One region of the Streptococcus sp. CF8_Ac1-9 genome, then DNA from elsewhere that is predicted to be linked to it. Evidence: predicted binding sites of a transcription regulator. Region 1 holds the regulator's gene; each other region holds the start of a gene.
The links. Region 1 encodes Rex, which represses fermentation and respiration genes when NADH is low (regulators of the CRP and FNR family bind a similar motif). Its sites were predicted from a motif close to TTGTGAANTANTTCACAA; they were not measured.
Positions count from the first base shown of each region.

Region 1 (8,299 bases):
TGCTAGATAAGGAGGAATACCAATCCCTCCTTCCACTTTTTACTGATACAGAATTGGTTGTCCAAACCAATCACTATATCGATACACCCGACCAGCTCATCCGCAAGGAAAAAATGGCCTTACGGGTGCGTACCTTCACAGATCAGGCTGAATTGACCCTCAAAGTTCCTGAAACAGTTGGCCATTTCGAGTACAATCAAGCACTCAGCCCAGAAGAAACCAAGGAGATTCTTCAACAACAACAGTTTCCTGATGGAGAAATCAAAAACCTCTTGGAGTCAAAAGGAATCCCAGTTGAACAACTTGCTGTCTGGGGAAGCCTGACAACAGAACGATTCGAAAAAGAAACAGCTGCAGGCTTGGTGGCACTAGACCACAGTCTCTATCTAGACACTGAAGATTATGAGTTGGAAATTGAGGTGGAAACTGCTGAACAGGAAGAAAATTTTCATCAGTTCATTTCAGACCATGGAATCGTCTACAAAGCAGCAAAAAATAAAATCGCTAGATTAGCGGAAAGATTGTAAAAAAGCTGAAATTATCGCAAATTTTTGCTAAAATAGTGCTAAGATCAAAAATCTAAATGAGGTTGGAATCACATGTCAGATAAAAAAAATATGAAGCTCTTCTCTCTCAATTCAAACCCAGAGATTGCGCAAAAAATCGCGGATCATGCTGGGGTTCCACTTGGGAAAATTTCATCCCGTCAATTCTCAGATGGTGAAATCCAAGTCAATATTGAGGAAAGTGTTCGTGGATATGATATTTATATCATTCAATCAACCAGTTTCCCTGTCAACAATCACTTGATGGAACTCTTAATTATGGTAGATGCTTGCCAACGGGCCAGCGCAAATACTGTCAATGTGGTCATGCCTTACTTCGGTTATGCTCGCCAAGACCGGACAGCTGCTCCTCGCGAACCAATCACTGCTAAGCTCGTCGCAAACATGTTGGTCAAAGCTGGGGTGGATCGCGTCGTCACACTGGATCTCCATGCAGTGCAAGTTCAAGGTTTCTTCGATATTGCCGTGGATAACCTCTTTACCATTCCACTCTTTGCAGAACACTACATTAACAAAGGTCTCACAGGTCCTGATGTCGTCGTCGTCAGTCCTAAAAATTCAGGTGTCAAACGAGCTCGTAGTTTAGCAGAATATCTTGATGCACCGATTGCCATCATTGATTACGAGCAAGATGATGCGAACCGTGATTATGGCTATATTATCGGGGATGTCAAAGATAAGAAAGCGATCTTGATTGACGATATTCTCAATACTGGTAAGACATTCTCAGAAGCTGCGAAAATCGTCGAACGCGAAGGTGCTACTGAAATTTATGCTGTATCAAGCCATGGTTTATTTGTAAAAGGAGCTGTTGAATTATTAGACCAAGCTCCGATCAAAGAAATCTTGGTAACCGATTCTGTTGCTCCAAATGGACCAACACCAAAAAATATTAACTATCTGACAGCTAGCGAACTGATCGCTGAAGCTATTGTTCGCATTCAAGAAAGAAAACCTGTTAGTCCTCTATTTGCCTACCACAAGAAATAAGGTCTTAATGTGATATATTTTGATAATGCCGCAACAACTCCCCTTCTACCTGAAGTCATTGATAAAATGTCTGAAACTATGAAGACCACTTTTGGAAATCCATCGAGCCTTCATGCTCATGGACGGATGGCTAGTAAACTCCTTCGAGAGTCTCGCGAGCAGATTGCTCAGTCCCTCCATACTCTTCCAAATCGGATTTTTTTCACCTCAGGTGGATCAGAAAGTAATAATACCGTTATAAAAGGCTACTGCTTGAAACACCAAGCAGATGGCAAACACATCATTACTACCGCTTTGGAACACCATGCGGTTCTAGAACCCATCGAATATCTTGTAGAACGTTTCGGATTTGAAGTTACGATCGTTCAACCAAGAGATGGACGCATTCAGGCTAGTGATATCAAGGCTGCACTTAGACCGGATACCATTCTTGTCTCTACTATGTTTGCCAATAACGAGACAGGCGATCTTCTACCGATTAAAGAAATCGGAGAACTCTTAAAAGTTCATCCAGCTGCCTTTCACGTTGATGCTGTACAAGCAATTGGAAAGGTCCCTGTCTATCCCGAAGAGTTGGGAATTGATTTTCTCAGTGCTTCTGCCCACAAATTCCATGGACCAAAGGGCGTCGGCTTCCTTTATGCGGCCGCCCCAGATTTTGATAATCTCTTACATGGTGGGGATCAGGAAAGTAAGATGAGAGCCAGCACGGAAAATCTCATTTCTATTGTCGGGATGGCAACCGCGCTTCAGCAAGCTACACTTCATCAAGAAGAAAATTTCAACCAGGTTCAAAAACTCGGCCAAGAGCTAGTCAATGGTTTAGCAGCCTACGACTACTACGTAAATGCGAATGACGACCATCTTCCATTTGTTTGGAACCTTGGCTTTCCGGGTGTCCAAAATGACGTTTTACTGATGCGACTCGATCTTGCTGGAATTTCTGTCTCTACAGGTTCTGCTTGTACCGCTGGTACAGTTCAACCCAGCCATGTCCTTGAGGCGCTCTATGGAAAAGATAGCTCACGCCTAAAAGAATCCCTTCGAATTAGTTTTTCAGAACTCAATACCGTAGAGGAGGTTCAAGACTTCCTCTCAAAACTTAAAGAAATTATATCATAGGAGAACAATATGGCTTTTGAAACAAGTGTTTCATTGAAAGACTGCAAATATACCTATAGTCTACACCCAAATGTAAAAAAATATACCTTACGTGACAATACATTTGCTGTTACAAAAGTTGGAAATTACGAGTTAAATCGTTTGCTCGAAGCCGTTCCAAATAGCGGCGAAGGCTTCCTACTTAAAATCATTTTCAATAAAGATTTGACAGGTTTTAAGATCAATATTACAGACAAGTCTGGGCTTCGCCTGGTTAATATCTTTAAAAATCCAGAAAATGACATTATCCAACAAAAATTCTATTTCTTAATGGATAGTCTTGTCGAAAGAGAAATTTTCAACAAAACAGAGGCCTAATATGGTAACCCTAACTTATATTGACGCTTATCAAGTAGAACGAACGACTACTTATCCTGACCTTGCAGCCTGCATCCTAGATTTTTCAGGCTGTGTAACCCTGCCTGACTCTTACTCAATCGTATCCATTGAATACAAAGGTGAAAAGCTCCCCTATACAGGGCGAGTCGATGGACTCTATGCTTTTTTGAAAAAGATAGAACAAGCTGAAAACTAAGCTGATGCTGATGGAACTCTCCATCGCCATCAGCTTTTTCTTTAGACAAAAATATTTTTTAAAAATCGCTCTACATAGTTGATTTTTTCACAATCTTCCTATACAATAAGAGGGAAAGGTTGTGATATTGTGAAACATGATAAAAATACTCCAATTCCACGCGCAACAGCAAAACGCTTATCGCTCTACTACCGCATTTTTAAACGCTTTAACTCTGAAAAAATAGAGCGCGCCAATTCCAAGCAAATTGCTGATGCAATTGGGATTGACTCTGCTACCGTTCGCCGAGATTTTTCTTATTTTGGTGAATTAGGAAGACGGGGATTTGGTTATGACGTAAAAAAACTGATGAACTTCTTTGCCGATCTTTTAAATGACAATGCCATTACCAATGTCGCTATTGTGGGGATCGGAAATATGGGAAGTGCGCTTCTCAACTATCGCTTCCATGAACGCAATAAGATGAAAATTGTCATGGCGTTTGATCTAGACAATCATGAGCTGATCAATACCAAAAGTAAGGATGGGATCCCCATTTATGGGATTTCCACCATCAAAGAAAAGCTCAAACAAGAAGGCATTCAAACAGCCATCCTTACTGTTCCTAGCGTCAAAGCTCAAGAAGTTGCTAGTCTTTTGGTAGACGCTGGTGTCAAGGGAATTCTCAGCTTCTCACCAGTACATCTGACAGTCCCTAAAGATGTCGTCGTCCAATATGTCGACCTCACCAGTGAATTACAGACACTTCTTTATTTCATGCGTAAAAATGAAGAATAAAGACTTATACATTAACAAGAAAAGAGGCTGGGACAAAAGTCCTAGCCTCTCAATTATTTTTTAGATTGTCGAGCAAGACGCAGTGATTGAGTGGGCTCTACTACGCTGATTTTAACAGCTTTTACAGCCCTACTCAACTGTGCGGAGGTGGGACGACGAAATCGAATTCTAACGAATTACCGATTTCTGTCCCACTCTCTTTTTTATGCCAAATAATCGGTTTCTTCACGGTAACTATAATAGTTTTCTTCAGATACAATCAAGTGATCCAATAGAGTTAAGCCCATCACTTCACAGGCTTCTAAAACTCGATGCGTTACTTCATCATCATTTTTACTGGGGAATACGGCACCAGATGGATGATTGTGCGCCAAGATGATAGAGGTTGCCATGTGTTTTAGTGCATAATGCAGGATTTCACGTGGCTCCGCAATACTTCGATTCACGGTTCCAATAAAAATGGTCTGTTGATGAATAATTTCATTCTGTGTATTCAAATAGAGGGCAACCAGGTGCTCCTGTTTCTTATGGCCGATTTCCTGTTGAATTTTATGGGCCAATTTCTGGCTGCTCATGATTTGTTCAGAACTCATTAATTCATCTTTATGAATCCTTCGTCCAAACTCAATCACAGCCTGAAGTTCGATGGCCTTCACCCGGCCAATACCTGAGATTTCCTGTAGCTCCTCTAGGGTTAATTGACTTAACTCCTTTAAACTATTAACCGAACTCAAAAGACCTTGTGCAATCTCATAAACGCTTTTTTTCTTATTGCCTGTCCGTAAGAGAATGGATAGCAATTCTTGATGACTCAGCTTATCTACCCCTTCAGAAACCAAACGTTCTCTAGGAAGCAAAGATGGTTCAATAAATGATATGTCGTACATAATTTCCTCCTCACTTATTAATTCGTAATAAATGAAGAAAACGACAACCTTTCATTATTTACAGGCGATTTCTTGTTTCAAGTCATCTAACACTAAGACTTCATCTTTATTAAAGCGGATCTGGTAACCTGTTTGAACTTGTTCAAGCTCTTTTAAAAACTGTTGAATTTCACAGCGAATCAAGTACTCCTGGCTCTGAGGAATGGCCTCTAAAGCTTGGTAGACCTGCTCTACTTCGTAGATTCCTTTCGTAATTAAACCATTTCGTGGAAAATCGTTTACTAAGAGATTATAGAAATGATGCAAGAGATGATAAATTCGCTCTTTCGTCACTATTCTACCTCCTTATCATACTCTTTCCCCTTTATTATATACTGATTTTCCCTTAATATTATGACAAGTTCCTTACATTATATTACCAATCTCTTACAATTTTACAAGAATTTCTCCCAGCCTCTCCTACATAGAAAAGGCCCAGACATTTCTGTCTCGGGCTTTATTTTCTTAAAGTTGCATTTGATTATAAGACTTGCTGAATGAATCCAGGATGTCTTTTGGAGCCTTGTCATAGTCAACAGAGGTTTCCAAATTTCCTTTTACAATCGTACGGTAAGTCGCTGCAGCATCCTCACAGGTCACTAAAGTGATCTCATTAACGCCTTCACGATCTTGAATGACATCTACACGATCTGGAGTCACTGTCTCAACTGACGAGATGACATAAGTATAGATTTTTTCTTTGTCCGTGATGTAGATCTTCATTCCCGCCTTGGCTTTCTCTAATGGTGAGAATAACATGGCATTTGCTCCAGTTAGGCCAAATACATGGTGGCTAGCAAGAGAATAATTGCCTTGCCCCATGACTTGGTTTTCCTTCATGGTCCCTGCTCCGTAGTAGAGGGCTACATTTTCAAGCCCCTTAAAGATCGGAAGGTTCATGTTTAATTCAGGAATCGAAATCCCCCCAATTACTGGTAGCTTTTGAGCTTGCCATTGGGCATTGATGACGGCTTCCGTCGAGAGTGACTGGACATGTTGGAAATCAAAGCTCGTCTTCACTTCTTTATTCTTATCAATGGTTTTTTTATCGACCTTGCTAACCTGGTATTGGTTGGTATGCCAAACCATAATCATGTTTCGGATCGGAGCATTGAAAATCAAGAGAAGCGAGAGAATAATCAAAAGTGTTGCAACGATATTGATAAGAGTATTGCGTAAACTCTTTTTCTTTTTTCTTTTGCGTGACATGCTGTCCCCTTATCTATTCGTTTTCTTCCACTACTTCTTCATCTTTTTCATCGGGCTGGACTGTTGTAAAGGTCACAATTTTCGCATCCTGATCCAGTCTCATGACTTTCACACCCTGAGTTGAACGACCCGTTTGAGAGATATTTTCAACACTTGTACGGATCATGACTCCGGTATCGGTAATGATCATCAGATCTTCATCCCCTTTAACGGTTAAAAGACCAGCTAAGGGACCATTTTTCTCTGTGATATTGGCTGTCTTGATTCCTTTACCGCCACGGCCTTTGGTTGGGTATTCGCTAGCCATTGTCCGCTTACCATACCCTTTTTCAGTGATGATCAATACTTCATCTTGATCCGTAACGACGCTAGCCCCAACAACCTTGTCTCCTTCGCGGAGATTCACACCACGTACACCTGTGGCAGAGCGTCCCATATTCCGAACTACAGCCTCATTAAAGCGGACAGAATAACCATACTTGGTACCGATAATGACGTCAGCATTGCCATCTGTAAGGAAGACATTGATCAATTCATCCTCATCGCGCAGATTCAGAGCTTTGAGACCGTTCTGACGAATATTTGAAAATTCAGCTACATTGGTCCGCTTGACCAAACCTTGTCGCGTCGTAAAGAAGAGATAAGCTTTATCACTGCGGTCTTGCTCCACATTGATAATGGTTTGAATCGATTCACCTTCGTCCAATTTTAAGAGGTTGACGATTGGTAATCCTTTAGCTGTCCGGCCATATTCTGGAATCTCATAACCTTTCAGACGATAGACACGCCCTTTATTGGTAAAGAAGAGCAAATGATCATGGGTGCTCGTAGAGACCAGTTCACGGACAAAGTCATCATCTTTGACACCAGTTCCTTGGACCCCACGTCCACCACGTTTTTGAGCGGTAAATTCCGCTTGATCCAAACGTTTGATGTAGCCTTTGTTAGAAAGGGTGATCAAGACATCTGTTTCTTCAATCAAGTCCTCATCTTCAAGAGAAAGGACTTCTCCGATCATCAACTCAGTTCGGCGAGCATCGCCAAACTTGCGTTTGACTTCTTCCAATTCTTCCTTGATGATGGTCGCCACACGTTCTGGTTTCGCCAAAATATCAGCCAAATCAGCAATCAAGGCAACCAAATCATCGTATTCACTTTGGATCTTGTCTCGTTCCAAACCGGTCAAACGACGAAGACGCATGTCCAAAATGGCTTGGCTTTGACGTTCAGAGAGCTTGAACTTCGCCATCAATTCAGCTTGTGCTTCAGCGTCTGTCCGGCTATTGCGGATGATCCGGATCACTTCATCGATGTGATCCAAGGCAATGAGCAAACCTTCTAAGATATGGGCACGTGCTTCCGCTTTTTCTTTATCAAAGATGGTCCGTCGAGTCACCACTTCTTTCTGGTGCTCAATATAAGCCCCTAAAATTTGTCGAAGAGAAAGAATCTTTGGAACACCATTTTGGATCGCCAACATATTGAAACCAAAATTGGTTTGCATTTGTGTCATCTTAAAGAGGTTGTTCAAAATAACGTTAGCCGAAGCATCTCGGCGGACCTCAATCACAAAACGAACCCCTTCACGGTTTGATTCATCACGTACAGCTGTAATCCCTTCGATCCGTTTTTCTTGCACCAAGCGAACGATGTGCTCGTGCACCTTGGTTTTATTGACCATATAAGGGAACTCAGTGACAACAATCCGTTCACGGCCACTCTTGGTTACTTCAATCTCTGTACGAGAACGAAGAACAATTGAACCTTTCCCTGTTTCATAGGCCTTATGAATACCTGATTTCCCCATGACCAAGGCTCCGGTTGGAAAATCTGGACCAGGCAGCACTTCCATGAGTTCACGAGTGGTCACTTCAGGATTGTCCATCATCAGCTTCACTGCATCAATGGTTTCTCCCAAATTGTGTGGAGGAATATTGGTTGCCATCCCAACGGCAATCCCTGTAGCTCCATTCACAAGAAGGTTAGGGAAGCGTGCTGGTAGCACCATGGGCTCCCGCTCACTGGCATCATAGTTATCTGCAAAATCAACTGTATTCTTATTGATATCCCGCAACATCTCAAGTGCGATCTTGCTCATACGGGCTTCGGTATACCGTTGTGCAGCGGCCCCATCT
Region 1 is NZ_JANCOY010000001.1:337,195-345,493, forward strand. Features, by position in the region: gene NML76_RS01630 (CYTH domain-containing protein) at 1-527, shown strand, start outside; gene NML76_RS01635 (ribose-phosphate diphosphokinase) at 600-1,556, shown strand; gene NML76_RS01640 (cysteine desulfurase family protein) at 1,566-2,678, shown strand; gene NML76_RS01645 (DUF1831 domain-containing protein) at 2,688-3,035, shown strand; gene NML76_RS01650 (DUF4649 family protein) at 3,037-3,252, shown strand; gene NML76_RS01655 (redox-sensing transcriptional repressor Rex) at 3,382-4,029, shown strand; gene radC (DNA repair protein RadC) at 4,233-4,916, opposite strand; gene NML76_RS01665 (hypothetical protein) at 4,971-5,249, opposite strand; gene NML76_RS01670 (class A sortase) at 5,421-6,164, opposite strand; gene gyrA (DNA gyrase subunit A) at 6,178-8,299, opposite strand, start outside.

Region 2 (8,299 bases), 140 kb from region 1:
ATACTGTTGCTCCAGATGGAACCGTAACCTTCGTACCAGAAAAATCATTCACTGGAACTGCTACAGGCGTAACAGTGAAACGCGTGGACAAGAACGGTACTGAAATCACAGCTAAGTACACACCAACTGTGACACCAGTAACACCAACAGCAACACCAGCTGAATCAACAGATATCCAAGGTGCAACTCAAACTGGTAAACCTAAATTCACCGAAGGTGACAGCCGTGTACCTATGAACGATGATGTTCCAGCAACCTTCGATGATGGATCAACTACGAAGACTGTAGATGGTGTTGGTACATACACAGTAGCAGCAGACGGTACAGTAACCTTTGTACCAGAAAAATCATTCGTTGGAACTGCACCAGCCGTAACAGTGGTTCGTGAAGATAAGAACGGAACAAAAGCTTCTGCGACTTATACACCAACCGTAACACCAGTTACACCAACTGCAGAAGATACAACATCTACTGACAAACAAGGTCAAACGCAAACAGGTACACCAACCTTCACACCAGGTAATCCAAATGTTCCAATGGATGATGATACACCTGCAACATTTGAAGATGGCTCAACAACCAAGACAATTCCAGGTGAAGGAACTTACACAGTTGCTCCAGACGGAACCGTAACATTTGTTCCAGAAAAATCATTCACAGGAGAAGGTACAGGCGTAACGGTGAAACGTGTCGATAAGAACGGTACTCCAGTTACTGCTAAGTACACACCAACTGTAACACCAGTAACTCCAACAGCAAGTCCAGCTGAATCAGAAGCACCTCAAGGTGTGGTTCAAACTGGAACTGTAACCTTCACTGAAGGTGACCCAGTTGCACCAATCGATAAGGATACCATTACTCTTCTTGATGAAAATGGTCAACCAGCAGAATCTGTAGTTGCTAAATCACCAGAAGGTAAAGAAATTGGTACCTTCACCGTTGATAAAGAAACAGGTGTTGTGACCTTCACACCAACGGATAAATCTTACTCAGGTGATGTTGTTCCAGTTAAGGTTCAAGGTAAAGATACAAACGGAACTGTTGCTGAGACAACTTACACACCGAAGATCACTCCAGTTGTACCAACTGCTGATCCTGCAACATCGACAGATATCCAAGGTAAAACACAAACAGGTACACCAAGCTTCACACCTGGTAACCCTGCAATCCCAATGGATGATGATGTACCAGCTACCTTTGAAGATGGTTCAACAACAAAAGTTATTCCAGGAGAAGGAACTTACACAGTTGCTCCGGACGGAACCGTAACCTTCGTACCAGAAAAATCATTCACAGGAACAGGTACAGGCGTAACAGTGAAACGTGTTGATAAGAACGGTACTCCAGTTACTGCAACCTACACACCAACAGTTACACCAGTAACTCCAACAGCTGAGCCAGCAACATCTACAGACATCCAAGGTGCAACACAAACTGGTAAACCTGTATTTACTGAAGGCGACAGCCGTGTACCAATGAACGACGATGTTCCAGCTACATTTGACGATGGTTCAACTACGAAGACAGTTGAAGGTGTTGGTACTTACACAGTAGCCCCAGACGGAACAGTGACATTTGTACCAGAGAAATCATTTGTTGGAACTGCACCAGCAGTGACAGTGGTTCGTGAAGATAAGAACGGAACAAAAGCTTCCGCAACTTATACACCAACAGTAACTCCTGTGACTCCAACAGCTGATCCTGCAACATCTACAGATATCCAAGGTCAAACCCAAACAGGTACACCAAGCTTCACACCTGGTAACCCTGCAATCCCAATGGATGATGATGTACCAGCAACCTTTGAAGATGGTTCAACAACTAAAGTTATTCCAGGAGAAGGAACTTACACCGTTGCTCCAGACGGAACCGTAACCTTCGTACCAGAAAAATCATTCACAGGAACAGGTACAGGCGTAACCGTGAAACGTGTTGATAAGAACGGTACTCCAGTTACTGCAACTTACACACCAACTGTAACACCAGTTACACCAACAGCAGAACCAGTTACTTCAATTGGTAAGAAGGGTCAAACCCAAACAGGCAAACCAACCTTCACAGAAGGTGATAGCCGTGTACCAATGAATGACAAAGTTCCTGCAACCTTCGATGATGGTTCAACTACGAAGATAATTCCAGGTGTTGGTACTTACACAGTAGCAGCAGACGGAACTGTAACCTTCACTCCAGAACCTGAATTTACTGGAACTGCACCAGCAGTAACAGTGGTTCGTGAAGATGTGAATGGAACCAAAGCTTCTGCAACTTACACACCAACTGTCCTTCCAATCACTAAGTTTGTTGATAAAGAAGGTAAGGAAATCCCAGGATATCCTACAGTTGATGGAGAAGAACCAAAAGCTGAAATTCCAGGTTACCGCTTTGTGGAAACGAAGAAATTGCCTAATGGTGATACAGAACACGTCTATGAAAAAGTTACGACTTCATATGTAGACGAAAATGGGGACCCAATCCCAGGTAACCCAACAGAAGATGGGGAACAACCGAAGAAGGATATCCCAGGTTATGACTTCGTGAAGACTGTTGTAGATAAAGATGGAAACACTCAACATATCTACAAGAAGACTGTGACACCAACTCCAATGCCGGATCCAACTCCGACACCAGAGCCACAGCCACAGCCTACTCCACAACCACAACCTCAACCAACACCAGAACCACAACCTACTCCACAACCAAAACCAGAAGAACCAACGATTCCTGTCGTTCCAGAAACGAAAGAAGAAGTGAAGTATATCGATCCACAAAATCCTACTGCACAACTTCCAAACACAGGAACAAAAGAATCTTCTACTGCTGGTCTTGCAATCTTTAGTGCTTTAGCAGGTCTGTCATTATTCGGATTTGCAAAACGCAAAAAAGAAGACTAAGCTAACTTGTGGCTAAGAAAAACCGCGAAAATCTCGCGGTTTTTTTCTGTTTGTATTTAAAAAAATATCCTCCAAACTAGATAGTTGAAATCAGTCTTTTATAAGAAAATTTGATAAAATAGAAGTATCAGTGTAAAGGATGAGAGAATGAAAAAGATAATTGGTATCTGGGCTCAAACTGAAAATGGCATTATTGGAAAGGACCAAGTCATGCCTTGGCATCTGCCAGCTGAGCTTCAGCATTTCAAAGAAACAACCATGGGACAAGCAATTCTTATGGGAAGAGTGACCTTTGATGGAATGAATAAAAGGGTTCTACCAGGTCGGACCAGCATTATCTTAACGCAAGATCAAGCCTATGATCCTGAAAACGATGCTGTACTCGTCATGCACAGCAAAGAAGAAGTCTTGGAGTGGTACCAGAACCAAGAGAAGAATCTTTATATTATCGGTGGCAGTCAGATTTTAAAGCTCTTCTCTGATCAGTTAGAAGAGTTGATCCAGACCATGATTCATACAACAATTGATGGCGATACATTGGCACCAAAATTTGAAGAGAGCCACTATGAAAAAGTCCGTCAAGTCCATCATCCGAAAGATGAGAAGAACCCATATGATTTTACGATCAACTATTATAAGAGAAAGGATTTAGACTAATGGAGCGAAGTGTCTTTGGTTTTTTTACAGCTGTCCTATGTGTCATCTGTTTGATTTGCGCCTTACAAACCTTTCGTAAAAAACGTTTTGGCCTCGCTATTTTATTCTTACTAAATGCTTTTACCAATCTTGTAAATTCTATTCACGCCTTTTACATGACCTTATTTTAAACTAAATAGAAACAGAAAATGACAGAAAGAGGAAATACATGCCAACGAATCAAAATAATGATATGATGGTTTATTGCTCATTTTGCGGAAAGAGCCAAGATGAAGTCCAAAAAATCATTGCAGGAAACAATGCTTTTATCTGTAATGAATGTGTAGAGTTAGCTCAAGAAATCATCCGGGAGGAGCTTGCTGAAGAAGTCCTAGCTGACCTTAGTGAAGTTCCAAAACCAATCGAATTGCTCAATATCTTGAACCACTATGTCATCGGTCAAGATCGGGCTAAACGTGCCCTTGCAGTAGCGGTATACAACCACTACAAACGCATCAACTTCCACGATACACGCGAAGATGAGACGGATGTTGAATTGCAAAAATCAAACATCCTCATGATTGGACCTACTGGTTCAGGAAAGACTTTCTTGGCCCAAACCTTGGCTCGTAGCCTGAATGTTCCATTTGCTATTGCAGATGCAACAGCTTTAACTGAAGCCGGTTATGTGGGTGAAGACGTTGAAAATATTCTCTTAAAACTTCTTCAGGCAGCGGATTTCAATATTGAGCGTGCAGAACGTGGCATCATCTATGTCGATGAAATTGATAAGATCGCTAAGAAAAGTGAAAACGTCTCGATCACACGTGACGTTTCTGGTGAAGGGGTGCAACAAGCTCTCTTGAAGATCATCGAAGGAACTGTCGCTAGTGTACCACCTCAAGGGGGACGTAAACACCCTCAACAAGAGATGATCCAAGTGGACACCAAGAACATCCTCTTTATCGTAGGTGGGGCTTTTGATGGGATCGAAGAAATTGTTAAGCAACGTCTTGGTGAAAAAATCATCGGTTTCGGTAAGAACAATAAAGCTATTGATGAATCCAGCTCTTACATGCAAGAAATCGTTGCGGAAGATATTCAAAAATTTGGGATTATCCCAGAATTGATCGGACGTCTTCCAGTCTTTGCGGCCCTTGAGCAATTGACAGTTGACGACCTTGTCCGTATTCTGAAAGAGCCACGCAATGCCTTGGTAAAACAATACCAAACCTTGCTTTCTTATGATAATGTTGAATTGGAATTTGATGATGAAGCCCTTCAAGAGATTGCTAATAAGGCCATCGAAAGAAAAACAGGAGCTCGTGGACTTCGTTCGATTATCGAAGAAACGATGATGGATGTCATGTTTGAAATTCCAAGTCAAGAAAATGTCAAACTTGTTCGAATTACAAAAGAAGCTGTAGATGGAACTGAAAAACCAATTCTCGAAACAGCCTAGAAAGATAAAATATGGAAATTAACACACATAATGCGGATATCCTCTTAAGCGCTGCAAATAAGAGCCATTATCCTCAAGATGAGATTCCAGAAGTTGCACTTGCCGGTCGATCCAATGTCGGCAAGTCTTCTTTTATTAATACTCTCTTAAATCGAAAGAACCTGGCCAGAACATCTGGAAAACCAGGAAAAACTCAATTGCTCAATTTCTTCAATATCGATGATAAACTCCGTTTGGTAGACGTACCTGGTTATGGTTACGCACGTGTCTCAAAAAAAGAGCGCGAGAAGTGGGGAAGGATGATTGAAGAATACCTCACTAGCCGGGAGAACTTAAAAGCAGTCGTTAGCTTAGTCGATTTTCGTCATGAACCTTCTGCAGATGATGTCCAAATGTATGAATTCTTAAAGTACTACGAAATTCCAGTAATCTTGGTAGCGACTAAGGCAGATAAGATTCCACGTGGAAAATGGAACAAACATGAATCGATCATCAAGAAAAAACTAGATTTTGATCCAGCTGATACCTTTATCGTCTTTTCTTCTGTAACCAGGGAAGGACTAGAGAAGTCATGGGATGCTATTTTAGAAAATGCGTTTTACGAAATAAATTGAAATGACATGAAAATGTCATTTTTGTTTTGGATTTATCTCGCAATTGTAATACAAGTGTAATATAAGTGCCTTTGTTTTCTTCTATTTATATGGTATAATCTCTATAAAGATAAAAGATGATAAAAAATTAATTGGAGATAAATTGTATTATGAAAAAGAAAATACGGAATAAAACGAAATTATTTGGTTTGTTCGTTTCTGTATTAGCAGTGGGGACATTTGCTGCTGCTATGAGCGAGCACGTCACATCAGTTGGCGCTAATGATGGAACTTACCAAGCTTATTCAGACCCTACTGAAGCTTTTATCTCACAAATTGGTGAGTCAGCTCGTCAGCTCGGTCAAGAGAATGACCTTTATGCTTCCGTTATGATCGCACAAGCCATCCTTGAAAGTGGTTCAGGTCAGTCTGGCTTGTCTTCTTATCCGCATTACAACCTTTTCGGTATTAAAGGAAGTTATGCTGGTCAATCTGCAGTGATGCAAACTTGGGAAGATGATGGTGCTGGAAATGCGTATACGATTAATGACGCATTTCGTTCTTACCCATCTTACTATGAATCATTGCAAGACTATGTAGCTGTTTTGAAACAAGGACATTTTGCAGGTGCATGGAAGAGCAACACCTCTAGTTACCAAGATGCAACAGCAGCTTTGACAGGGGTTTATGCGACAGACACAAGCTACTATGCAAAACTTAATAACATCATTGAAACCTATAATTTGACTCAATATGATTCACCAAATGTTCAAGGTGGTATCACAGGTTCGGTTTATAATCCATATCGCCAACAGTTCACTTCACAAGAAATCTTGAATTTGGATATCGCCTGGGCGAACCGTTTGAATTATTAATACTAAAACAGGCATCTGCCTGTTTTTTTGTTGTTTTTTAGCACATAGTATTATTCGATATAAATCGTATATCCTGAAAATTTAAGAATTCTTCCTGAAAACCTTTTCAAACTTTTCTCTCTATGATATAATGATTTTGTTCACAAACATTATATAAGGAGAATAGTATGTCTGAATCTAATTTTATTCAAAAAGTTGGAGCGGCGTGTAATAAGAAGGAAGATCTCTATCAGAAATCTAAAACGCGCTATGCAGTCCGTTCTATTTTTGCTGGAGGATTTCTTACTTTAAGTACGGCGGTCGGAGCAGTTGCAGCTGACTTATTAAATTCCTTTGTACCTGGATTGGGTCGTTTTCTATTTCCATTCATCTTTGCCTGGGGCTTGGTTTACCTCTTATTCTTAAATGCGGAGTTAACCACCTCAAATATGATGTATTTGACGGCGGGGACCTATCTAAAGAAAATTCATTGGAAGAAAGCGCTGGAAATTCTTCTTTATTGTACCTTCTTTAATTTAATTGGTGCTTTAATCGTCGCTTTTCTGTTCAATCAAACAACAGCCTTTGCACATATCGATCCAAAAGGATTCCTAGCTACGGTGGCAGAAAATAAACTCCAACGAAGCAATCAAGTGGTTTTCTTTGAAGGGGTTATTGCCAATATCTTTGTAAATATTGCTATTCTTTCTTATTTGTATTTCAAAGATGAAACAGCGAAGGTGCTCTTAGCCCTCTCTGCTATTTATATGTTTGTCTTTATGACCAATGAACACTTGGCTGCAAACTTTGCTTCCTTCTCATTATTAAGCTTTAATCCAGTTTCTAGCCAATTGCCGCATTTTGAATTTTTAAATATTTTACGTCACTATGGTGTCACCTTCTTTGCCAACTGGGTAGGAGGAGGAGTCCTAATGGGACTGGCCTATGCTTGGTTGAATAATATCAAGAGTCTCTACAACGATTAAAAAATATAAAAAAAGTTTGCAAAAGTACTTGCATTCTTTTTTTATATATGATAAACTAATCTACAGTTTGAAAAAACTGCCTAAGACAGTAGGGGAGCTCGACTCATAAAAATCCTACCGAGGACAAAACGTATCAATTAAAAGAAGCGTATTGTACTTTCGTGTCTAGGTTTGGGCGCGTTTTTCTTTTGGAAAAATTCCCCAAGCAAAATAATTACGGAGGTGAACACACTAATGAGTGAAGCAATTATTGCTAAAAAAGCGGAACTTGTTGACGTGGTAGCTGAAAAAATGAAAGCTGCTGCATCAATCGTCGTTGTAGATTCTCGCGGTTTGACAGTTGAGCAAGATACAGTTCTCCGTCGCAACCTTCGCGGAAGCGAAGTTGAGTTTAAAGTTATCAAAAACTCAATCTTGCGTCGTGCAGCTGAAAAAGCTGGTCTTGAAGATCTTGCATCTGTATTCGTTGGACCTTCTGCAGTAGCATTTTCTAACGAAGATGTTATCGCACCTGCGAAAATCTTGAACGATTTTGCAAAAGACGCTGAAGCACTTGAAATTAAAGGTGGTGCAATCGAAGGCGCTGTCGCATCTAAAGAAGAGATTCTTGCACTTGCAACTCTTCCAAACCGCGAAGGACTTCTTTCTATGCTCCTTTCTGTACTTCAAGCGCCAGTGCGCAACGTTGCTCTTGCAGTCAAAGCGGTTGCAGACAACAAAGAAGACGCAGCTTAATCTTAAGCTACGCAGCGTAGCCTAGCTACAAAAAAATAAAAACATAAAATTAAAACTTATTTGGAGGAAATAACAATGGCATTGAACATTGAAAACATTATTGCTGAAATTAAAGAAGCTTCAATCCTTGAATTGAACGACC
Region 2 is NZ_JANCOY010000001.1:195,057-203,355, forward strand. Features, by position in the region: gene NML76_RS00980 (CshA/CshB family fibrillar adhesin-related protein) at 1-2,891, shown strand, start outside; gene NML76_RS00985 (dihydrofolate reductase) at 3,039-3,548, shown strand; gene clpX (ATP-dependent Clp protease ATP-binding subunit ClpX) at 3,757-4,989, shown strand; gene yihA (ribosome biogenesis GTP-binding protein YihA/YsxC) at 5,001-5,603, shown strand; gene NML76_RS01000 (glucosaminidase domain-containing protein) at 5,753-6,457, shown strand; gene NML76_RS01005 (formate/nitrite transporter family protein) at 6,625-7,422, shown strand; ribosomal protein L10 leader region at 7,484-7,618, shown strand; gene rplJ (50S ribosomal protein L10) at 7,657-8,157, shown strand; gene rplL (50S ribosomal protein L7/L12) at 8,233-8,299, shown strand, end outside.
Region 2: NML76_RS01005 (formate/nitrite transporter family protein) is a predicted target of Rex. The motif match lies at 6,586-6,603, and genes of this name have one in related genera.

Region 3 (8,299 bases), on a different contig from region 1:
ATCTATCATCGAGGATAGGATGAGGTTTAAGACCCGATCCTTCTCCATTTAGGAAATGAAACATAAGGAGATTTACCCTTGGAATTAGAAGTATTTGCTGGACAAGAAAAAAGTGAACTTTCTATGATTGAAGTGGCGCGTGCTATTTTGGAATTACGCGGACGTGACCATGAAATGTACTTTAGCGATCTTGTAAATGAAATTCAAAATTACCTTGAAAAATCAAACAGCGAGATCCGTGAAGCTCTTCCATTGTTCTACACAGAATTGAATGTCGATGGAAGCTTTATCCCACTTGGAGATAACAAATGGGGTCTTCGTTCATGGTATGCCATCGATGAAGTTGACGAGGAAATCATCGCTCTTGAAGAAACAGACGAAGATGAAACTCCTAAGAAACGGAAGAAAAAACGTGTCAATGCCTTCATGGATGGAGACGAAGATGCGATTGACTACAACGATGACGATCCAGAAGACGAAGAAGTTTACGAAGCAGATCCAGCTCTTTCATATGATGAAGAAAATCCAGATGATGAAAAGAGTGAAGTCGAAGCTTACGATGCTGAAATCAATGAAATCGTACCAGATGATTTGGGTGAGGAAGTTGAATTAAGCGAAGAAGACGACGAAGAAGAGGATTCTGAAGACGAGGAAGAAGAATAAATCATAAGAAGAGGCTGGGACAAAAGTCCTAGCCTCTCAATTGTTTTTGGATTGTCGAGCAAGACGCAGTGGTTGCGTGGGCTCTACTACGCTGATTTCATCAGCTTTTACAACCCTACTCAACTGTGCGGAGGTGGGACGACGAAATCGAATTCTAACGAATTACCGATTTCTGTCCCACTCTCTTTTTGTTTGCATTGAAAAAAGTGGCGAAATGGTATATGATAAACGTGTAAGGTTTCCCAATAGGAGGTGTTCCAGATGGACTTTCGTTTAGATCAAAGTTTAGTAGCTCTTGGTATTGATACAGTTGTGGTCGGAATTGCTAGAAATGTGGATCCTCAAGCAGTTTTGCTCCCTTCTTTTCTTGAAAAGAAGAAAGAGCTTGAACAATGGGCGCTCCAGTGTCAGACAGAAGAAGTAGTGGCATCTCCTGTCATTAAAGGGTATACAGACCTTTTGCAAAAAGTAGGGCGTAGCATCAAGAAAAATCCACCAACAGTCCTAGCTCTTATCCGAAACATCCAGCATCGAGGAGCTCTTCCTCAGATCAATAGCATCATCGATATCTATAATGTCGAATCGCTGAAGTCTTTTCTCGCGATCGGAGGACATGACCTAGATAAGATTGAGGGACCGATTGAATTTACAGTGAGTCAAAGAGACGATCTCTTTCTCCCTATCCTTTCTAGTGAAAAACATGTCGCACCGACAGATCCTGTCTACCGGGATCAAAAAGGAGTTCTGGCTTGGTTGGATGTACGCGATAGTGACCATTACAAATTTGAGGAGACTACGCAAAACGCCCTCTTTGTCATCCAAGGAAATGCTGAGACGTCAGTCGAGATGCGTTTAGAAGCGCTGGAACGAATCCACAAGGACCTTGCTTCTTGCATGCCTGGGCTTCAATTTGAGAAATTTCTCGTCACACAAAATGGAGTGGAAAAGGTCGTGTAAACAGAGAAAATAATTTTCATGAAATTTTCAATTTGACAAAGTAGACCATTTGCGGTAAGATATTGTTCGGGCACCTCATTTTGAGGTCGGAGCTCCCTAAGGATTAGGGAGCTATTTTTATTTTTTCTGCAAAGAGGAATGGCCTCTACAACATTAGAAGAAGAGGAAAGCACATGTCAACAAAATATATTTTTGTCACGGGTGGTGTCGTATCATCCATCGGGAAAGGGATTGTCGCAGCAAGTCTTGGTCGCTTGCTCAAAAATCGTGGATTGAAAGTGACCATTCAAAAATTTGACCCTTATATCAATATCGACCCAGGGACGATGAGCCCTTACCAACACGGGGAAGTATTTGTCACAGACGATGGCGCAGAGACAGACTTGGACCTTGGTCACTATGAACGCTTCATTGATATCAATCTGAATAAGTACTCAAATGTGACGACAGGGAAAATTTATAGCGAAGTCCTTCGAAAGGAACGTCGTGGAGAATACTTGGGCGCGACTGTACAGGTTATTCCTCATATCACAGATGCTTTGAAAGAAAAGATCAAACGAGCAGCGACGACGACGGATTCAGATGTCATCATCACAGAAGTCGGGGGAACAGTTGGAGACATTGAATCCCTTCCATTCCTTGAAGCTCTTCGTCAAATGAAGGCAGATGTTGGTGCTGAAAACGTTATGTACATCCACACCACTCTTCTACCTTACTTGAAGGCTGCGGGAGAAATGAAAACCAAGCCGACCCAACACTCTGTGAAAGAATTGCGTGGTCTTGGAATTCAACCAAATATGTTGGTCATCCGTACAGAAAAACCAGCTGGTCAAGGAATTAAGAACAAGTTGGCTCAATTCTGTGATGTCGCACCAGAAGCTGTCATCGAATCACTGGATGTGGAACATTTGTACCAAATCCCATTGAACTTGCAAGCACAAAATATGGACCAAATCGTTTGTGACCATTTGAAATTGGATGTTCCTGCAGCAGATATGACAGAATGGTCTGCGATGGTCGACAAGGTCATGAACCTCAAGAAGCAGGTCAAGATTTCCTTAGTTGGAAAATATGTGGAATTGCAAGATGCCTACATTTCTGTCGTTGAGGCCTTGAAGCACTCAGGGTATGCCAACGATGCAGAAGTCAAGATTAATTGGGTCAATGCCAATGATGTGACAGCTGAAAATGTGGCAGAACTCCTTGAAGATGCTGATGGAATCATCGTCCCAGGTGGTTTTGGTCAACGGGGAACAGAAGGAAAAATTCAAGCTATCAAGTATGCGCGTGAACAAGACGTCCCAATGTTGGGTGTCTGCTTGGGGATGCAATTAACCTGTATCGAATTTGCCCGTCACGTTTTAGGCTTGGAAGGAGCTAATTCATCCGAATTGGATCCAGAAACCAAGTATCCGATTATCGATATCATGCGGGACCAAATCGATGTGGAAGATATGGGAGGAACGCTCCGTCTCGGTCTTTACCCATCTAAACTCAAACGAGGATCAAAAGCAGCAGCTGCCTATGACAATCAAGAAGTGGTACAACGTCGCCACCGTCACCGTTATGAGTTTAACAATGCTTTCCGTGAACAGTTCGAAGAAGCAGGATTTGTCTTCTCAGGCGTTTCACCAGACAACCGTTTGGTCGAAATCGTTGAAATCCCAGAAAACAAATTCTTTGTTGCTTGCCAATACCACCCAGAATTGTCAAGCCGTCCAAACCGCCCAGAAGGACTTTACACAGCCTTTATCACAGCGGCAGTTGAAAACCACGATAGCAAATAAAAATCAAGGGAGCAGGTCGAAGGACCTGCTCCCTTTTTGTGAAAAAATGACAAACTCTGAAAAAAGTTTGAAAAAAATCTTGACAAAAAAGTCGTTGATTGATATACTAGTAAAGTACTCAATCGCGGGGATGGCGGAATTGGCAGACGCGCAGGACTAAGGATCCTGTGACCGCTTTAGGTCGTGAGGGTTCAAGTCCCTCTCTCCGCATCGGATCAAGATAGCTTCGGCTATCTTTTTTTGTTTTCAAATTTCTTTGTGGTAGAATAGGTGTGAGATGAGGTGAGAACATGAAGAAGAAGTATCTGGTTTTGGCCGATGGCCTCTTTGCACTATTGGGAAGTGCCATTAATTTTTTCGGTCCTATCCTGATTTTAGCTATGGCGATAGGCGCATACAAGGATACTTTTAGATATTTTATCGCCTTAAACATATGGAATGTTTTCATTTTTTTAGTGGCGATTGCTTCTAAGTATCTGCTCAGAGATGAAAAAAGAATCAAAAAATGGATTCTTTATCTTTTTCTGATAGCGGGCAGTATTCTCTTTCTTGCCTCAATCCTTGCTGTGTGTGAGAATATTCCCTTTCTTGAGGGATTGGTAAATGGACTTCTTGGGAAAATGTTTACCGACAGTCAGTTATTTGCTGCTTATTTCTATTCTCAATGGGTCGCAGGTGGACTCCTTGTGATTTGCGGGATTGCTTTTCTCCTTTCATTAAAAAATTTTAAAGAGAAGGATTGAAAGGGGCTTGCGCTCCCTTTTTTGCTTTTTGAATAGGATAGAAGTCTTAGGAGAGAGAGGGTTCCTCCTCATTTATCGTAAGAAAGTACTTAAAGACACAGGAAAAGCTAGCAATTTCATCTAAAAAGTGATAAAATAAACAATGTAAGTGGGATCAATCCCACAAAAATTTATAGGAGGCCTATTACACATGGCAATCGTTTCAGCAGAAAAATTTGTCCAAGCAGCTCGTGACAATGGTTATGCAGTTGGTGGATTTAACACAAACAACCTTGAGTGGACTCAAGCTATCTTGCGTGCAGCAGAAGCTAAGAAAGCTCCAGTACTTATCCAAACTTCTATGGGTGCTGCTAAATACATGGGTGGTTACAAAGTATGTAAAGCCCTTATTGAAAACCTTGTAGAATCAATGGGTATCACTGTACCAGTTGCTATTCACCTTGACCATGGTCACTACGACGATGCTCTTGAATGTATTGAAGCTGGTTACACTTCAATCATGTTTGACGGTTCACACCTTCCAGTTGAAGAAAACCTTAAATTGGCGAAAGATGTCGTTGAAAAAGCTCATGCTAAAGGTATCTCAGTAGAAGCTGAAGTTGGTACTATCGGTGGTGAAGAAGACGGTATCATCGGTGACGGTGAATTGGCACCAATCGAAGATGCTAAAGCAATGGTTGCTACAGGAATTGACTTCTTGGCTGCAGGTATCGGTAACATCCACGGTCCTTACCCAGCAAACTGGAAAGGTCTTCACCTTGACCACTTGCAAAAATTGACTGAAGCTGTTCCAGGATTCCCAATCGTATTGCACGGTGGATCAGGTATCCCTGATGATCAAATCCAAGCAGCGATCAAACTTGGTGTTGCGAAAGTTAACGTGAACACTGAATGCCAAATCGCATTTGCAAATGCTACTCGTCAATTCGTACGTGAATACGATGCAAACGAAGCAGAATACGACAAGAAGAAACTCTTCGACCCACGTAAATTCTTGAAACCAGGTTTCGAAGCAATTACAGCAGCTGTTGAAGAACGTATCGACGTATTCGGTTCAGAAGGCAAAGCTTAATAAAAACAGGAAAACAAGGTCCCATGTGGATCTTGTTTTTTTGTTTGGGAAAAGTTGCTTCCGGGATTTAATTTTTGTACAATATGCCTATGAAAAAATTTAAACAGTTTTGCTGGATCATTTTTGTTTTTCTTATCCTTTTTCTAGGAGGCACATTTGGTTTTCACCAACTTAGTTTGCAAAAAGAAAGTAAGCTTCTGACTCCTATCGGTAAAGAGGTGACGGTCAATGGACATCGAATGAACGTCTCTGTTAAAGGAGAAGGATCTGAAACGATAGTATTTCTTTCCGGTGCAGGTATCGCCTCTCCTATTTTAGACTTTAAGAATCTATCAGATTCCCTATCCAAAAAATACAAAGTTGTTGTCGTGGAGCGAGCAGGATATGGTTTTAGTGAAGATAGTGATCGTTCAAGAGATGTGATGGAGGTCCTTTCTGAGACCCGTCAAGCTTTGGCGCAAGCTCATGTTTCAGGTCCTTATGTGATTATTTCGCATTCTATGGCTAGTTTAGAGAGTCTTGCTTGGCAAGAGAAATATCCAAATGAAGTGAAGGCTTTGATTGGTCTGGATTGGGCCTTGCCAGCGAGTTATGAAGATTTAAAGGATAATCAGGCCTTGCTTACTGTGGCTTATTGGAGCAGTAAGATTGGCTTATTACGCTATTTCCCTGAGTCCTTTTATATAAAAAATCCAACTCTGACTGAAACTGAACGACAACAATATAAATTACTAGCATATAAGCAGTTGATGTCACAAGCCATGCTTCATGAATCCCGTTTGGCAAAGGAAAATGCCAAGAAAGTTCCATCTAGCATCAATCCGAAAATTCCAGCCTTACTCCTGGTTTCTAACGGTGAAGGCACGACCTTTAGCCAATCAGAGTGGCAGCATTATGCAGAGAGATTTGCAAGCGACCAGTCTAATGTTCAAGTCGTCTATATGGATGCGCCTCACGACCTCTATCATTATCAAAGCGATGCTATTGTTTCTCGCATTAAAGAATTTTTAGAGAATAATTGAGGGCTTAAAAATCCATTGAGACTGATGATAATAACTAAATGCTGAAGGATTAACAGTAGAATCGTTAATTTTCTCGATTAAAAAAATTCTTTTTCTTAACAATAAGCCTGCCCCTAAGGGCAGGTTTTTTTGGTGTCTTAAGGAAACTATTTAACAGAATTTTTGATTAAAAGTTTCATTTTAAGAGAGAAACCTCTAATTTCATAATCAATAAGCAAGCGCTTGCATTCCTTTTTTTATTGGATTATAATAGGTTGGTATAAAGACTTCTGTAATAATATTGAGTAAGTGTAGAAAGTAAGGATTTAGAATATTTGTAGTCAAAAATACAATGTTGCTTTTTACGATAGGGAGATAGATATGGCAATGATAGAAGTGGAACATCTTCAGAAAAATTTTGTGAAGACAGTTAAGGAGCCGGGGTTAAAGGGAGCCTTGCACTCCTTTATTCATCCTGAAAAGCAGACCTTTGAAGCGGTCAGGGATTTAACTTTTGAAGTTCCAAAAGGGCAGATTTTAGGATTTATCGGGGCAAATGGTGCTGGGAAGTCAACCACCATCAAAATGCTGACAGGAATTTTGAAGCCCACATCTGGCTTTTGTCGGATTAACGGCAAGATTCCGCAGGATAATCGCCAAGATTATGTCAAGGATATTGGAGTCGTTTTCGGACAACGCACCCAGCTATGGTGGGATTTGGCTTTGCAAGAGACCTACACGGTTTTGAAAGAGATCTATGATGTACCGGACTCGCTTTTCCATAAGCGCATGGACTTTTTGAATGAAGTTTTGGATTTGAAGGAATTTATCAAGGATCCTGTGCGGACTCTTTCACTAGGTCAACGGATGCGGGCGGATATTGCGGCTTCCTTGCTTCACAATCCCAAAGTTCTCTTTTTAGATGAACCGACTATTGGTTTGGATGTGTCGGTCAAGGACAACATTCGACGGGCCATTACCCAGATCAATCAAGAGGAAGAAACTACCATTCTCCTGACCACTCACGACTTGAGCGACATTGAGCAACTCTGTGATCGGATTTTTATGATTGATAAGGGGCAAGAGATTTTTGATGGAACGGTGAGTCAGCTCAAGGAGACCTTTGGCAAGATGAAGACTCTCTCCTTTGAACTGGTACCAGGTCAAGGTCATCTTGTCTCTCATTATGAAGGCTTACCTGATATGTCCATTGATAGACAAGGAAATACTCTCAATATTGAATTCGATAGTTCCCGCTACCAGTCGGCCGATATTATCAAGCAAACCTTATCTGATTTTGAAGTCCGTGATTTGAAGATGGTAGATACGGATATTGAAGATATTATCCGTCGCTTCTATCGAAAGGAGCTCTAAGATGGTCAAATTGTGGAGACGTTATAAACCCTTTATCAATGCAGGGATTCAGGAGTTGATTAGCTATCGAGTTAACTTTATTCTCTATCGGATTGGTGATGTCATGGGGGCTTTTGTCGCTTTCTATCTCTGGAAGGCTGTCTTTGACTCCTCCCAGGAGCCTTTGATTCAGGGCTTCAGTATGGCGGATATCACCCTCTACATCATCATGAGTTTTGTGACCAATCTTTTGACCAGGTCTGATAGCTCCTTTATGATTGGTGATGAGGTAAAAGATGGCTCTATTATCATGCGCTTATTAAGACCAGTGCATTTTGCGGCCTCTTACCTTTTCACCGAACTTGGCTCCAAGTGGTTGATTTTTATCTCTGTTGGACTGCCATTTTTAAGTGTCATTGTTTTGATGAAAATCTTATCTGGGCAAGGTATTGTAGAAGTGTTGGGATTAACTGTCCTTTATCTCTTTAGCTTAACGCTGGCTTATCTGATTAACTTTTTCTTTAATATCTGCTTTGGATTTTCAGCCTTTGTATTTAAAAATTTATGGGGTTCCAATCTACTCAAGACTTCAATAGTGGCCTTTATGTCTGGCAGTTTGATTCCCTTAACGTTTTTTCCAAAGGTGGTTTCAGATATTCTCTCCTTATTGCCATTTTCATCCTTGATTTACACTCCGGTCATGATTATTGTTGGGAAATACGA
Region 3 is NZ_JANCOY010000003.1:231,930-240,228, forward strand. Features, by position in the region: gene rpoE (DNA-directed RNA polymerase subunit delta) at 79-663, shown strand; gene NML76_RS07005 (B3/4 domain-containing protein) at 925-1,620, shown strand; gene NML76_RS07010 (CTP synthase) at 1,794-3,407, shown strand; tRNA gene NML76_RS07015 (tRNA-Leu) at 3,532-3,617, shown strand; gene NML76_RS07020 (hypothetical protein) at 3,698-4,150, shown strand; gene NML76_RS07025 (class II fructose-bisphosphate aldolase) at 4,341-5,222, shown strand; gene NML76_RS07030 (alpha/beta fold hydrolase) at 5,306-6,244, shown strand; gene NML76_RS07035 (ATP-binding cassette domain-containing protein) at 6,605-7,597, shown strand; gene NML76_RS07040 (ABC-2 family transporter protein) at 7,599-8,299, shown strand, end outside.
Region 3: NML76_RS07025 (class II fructose-bisphosphate aldolase) is a predicted target of Rex. The motif match lies at 4,276-4,293, and genes of this name have one in related genera.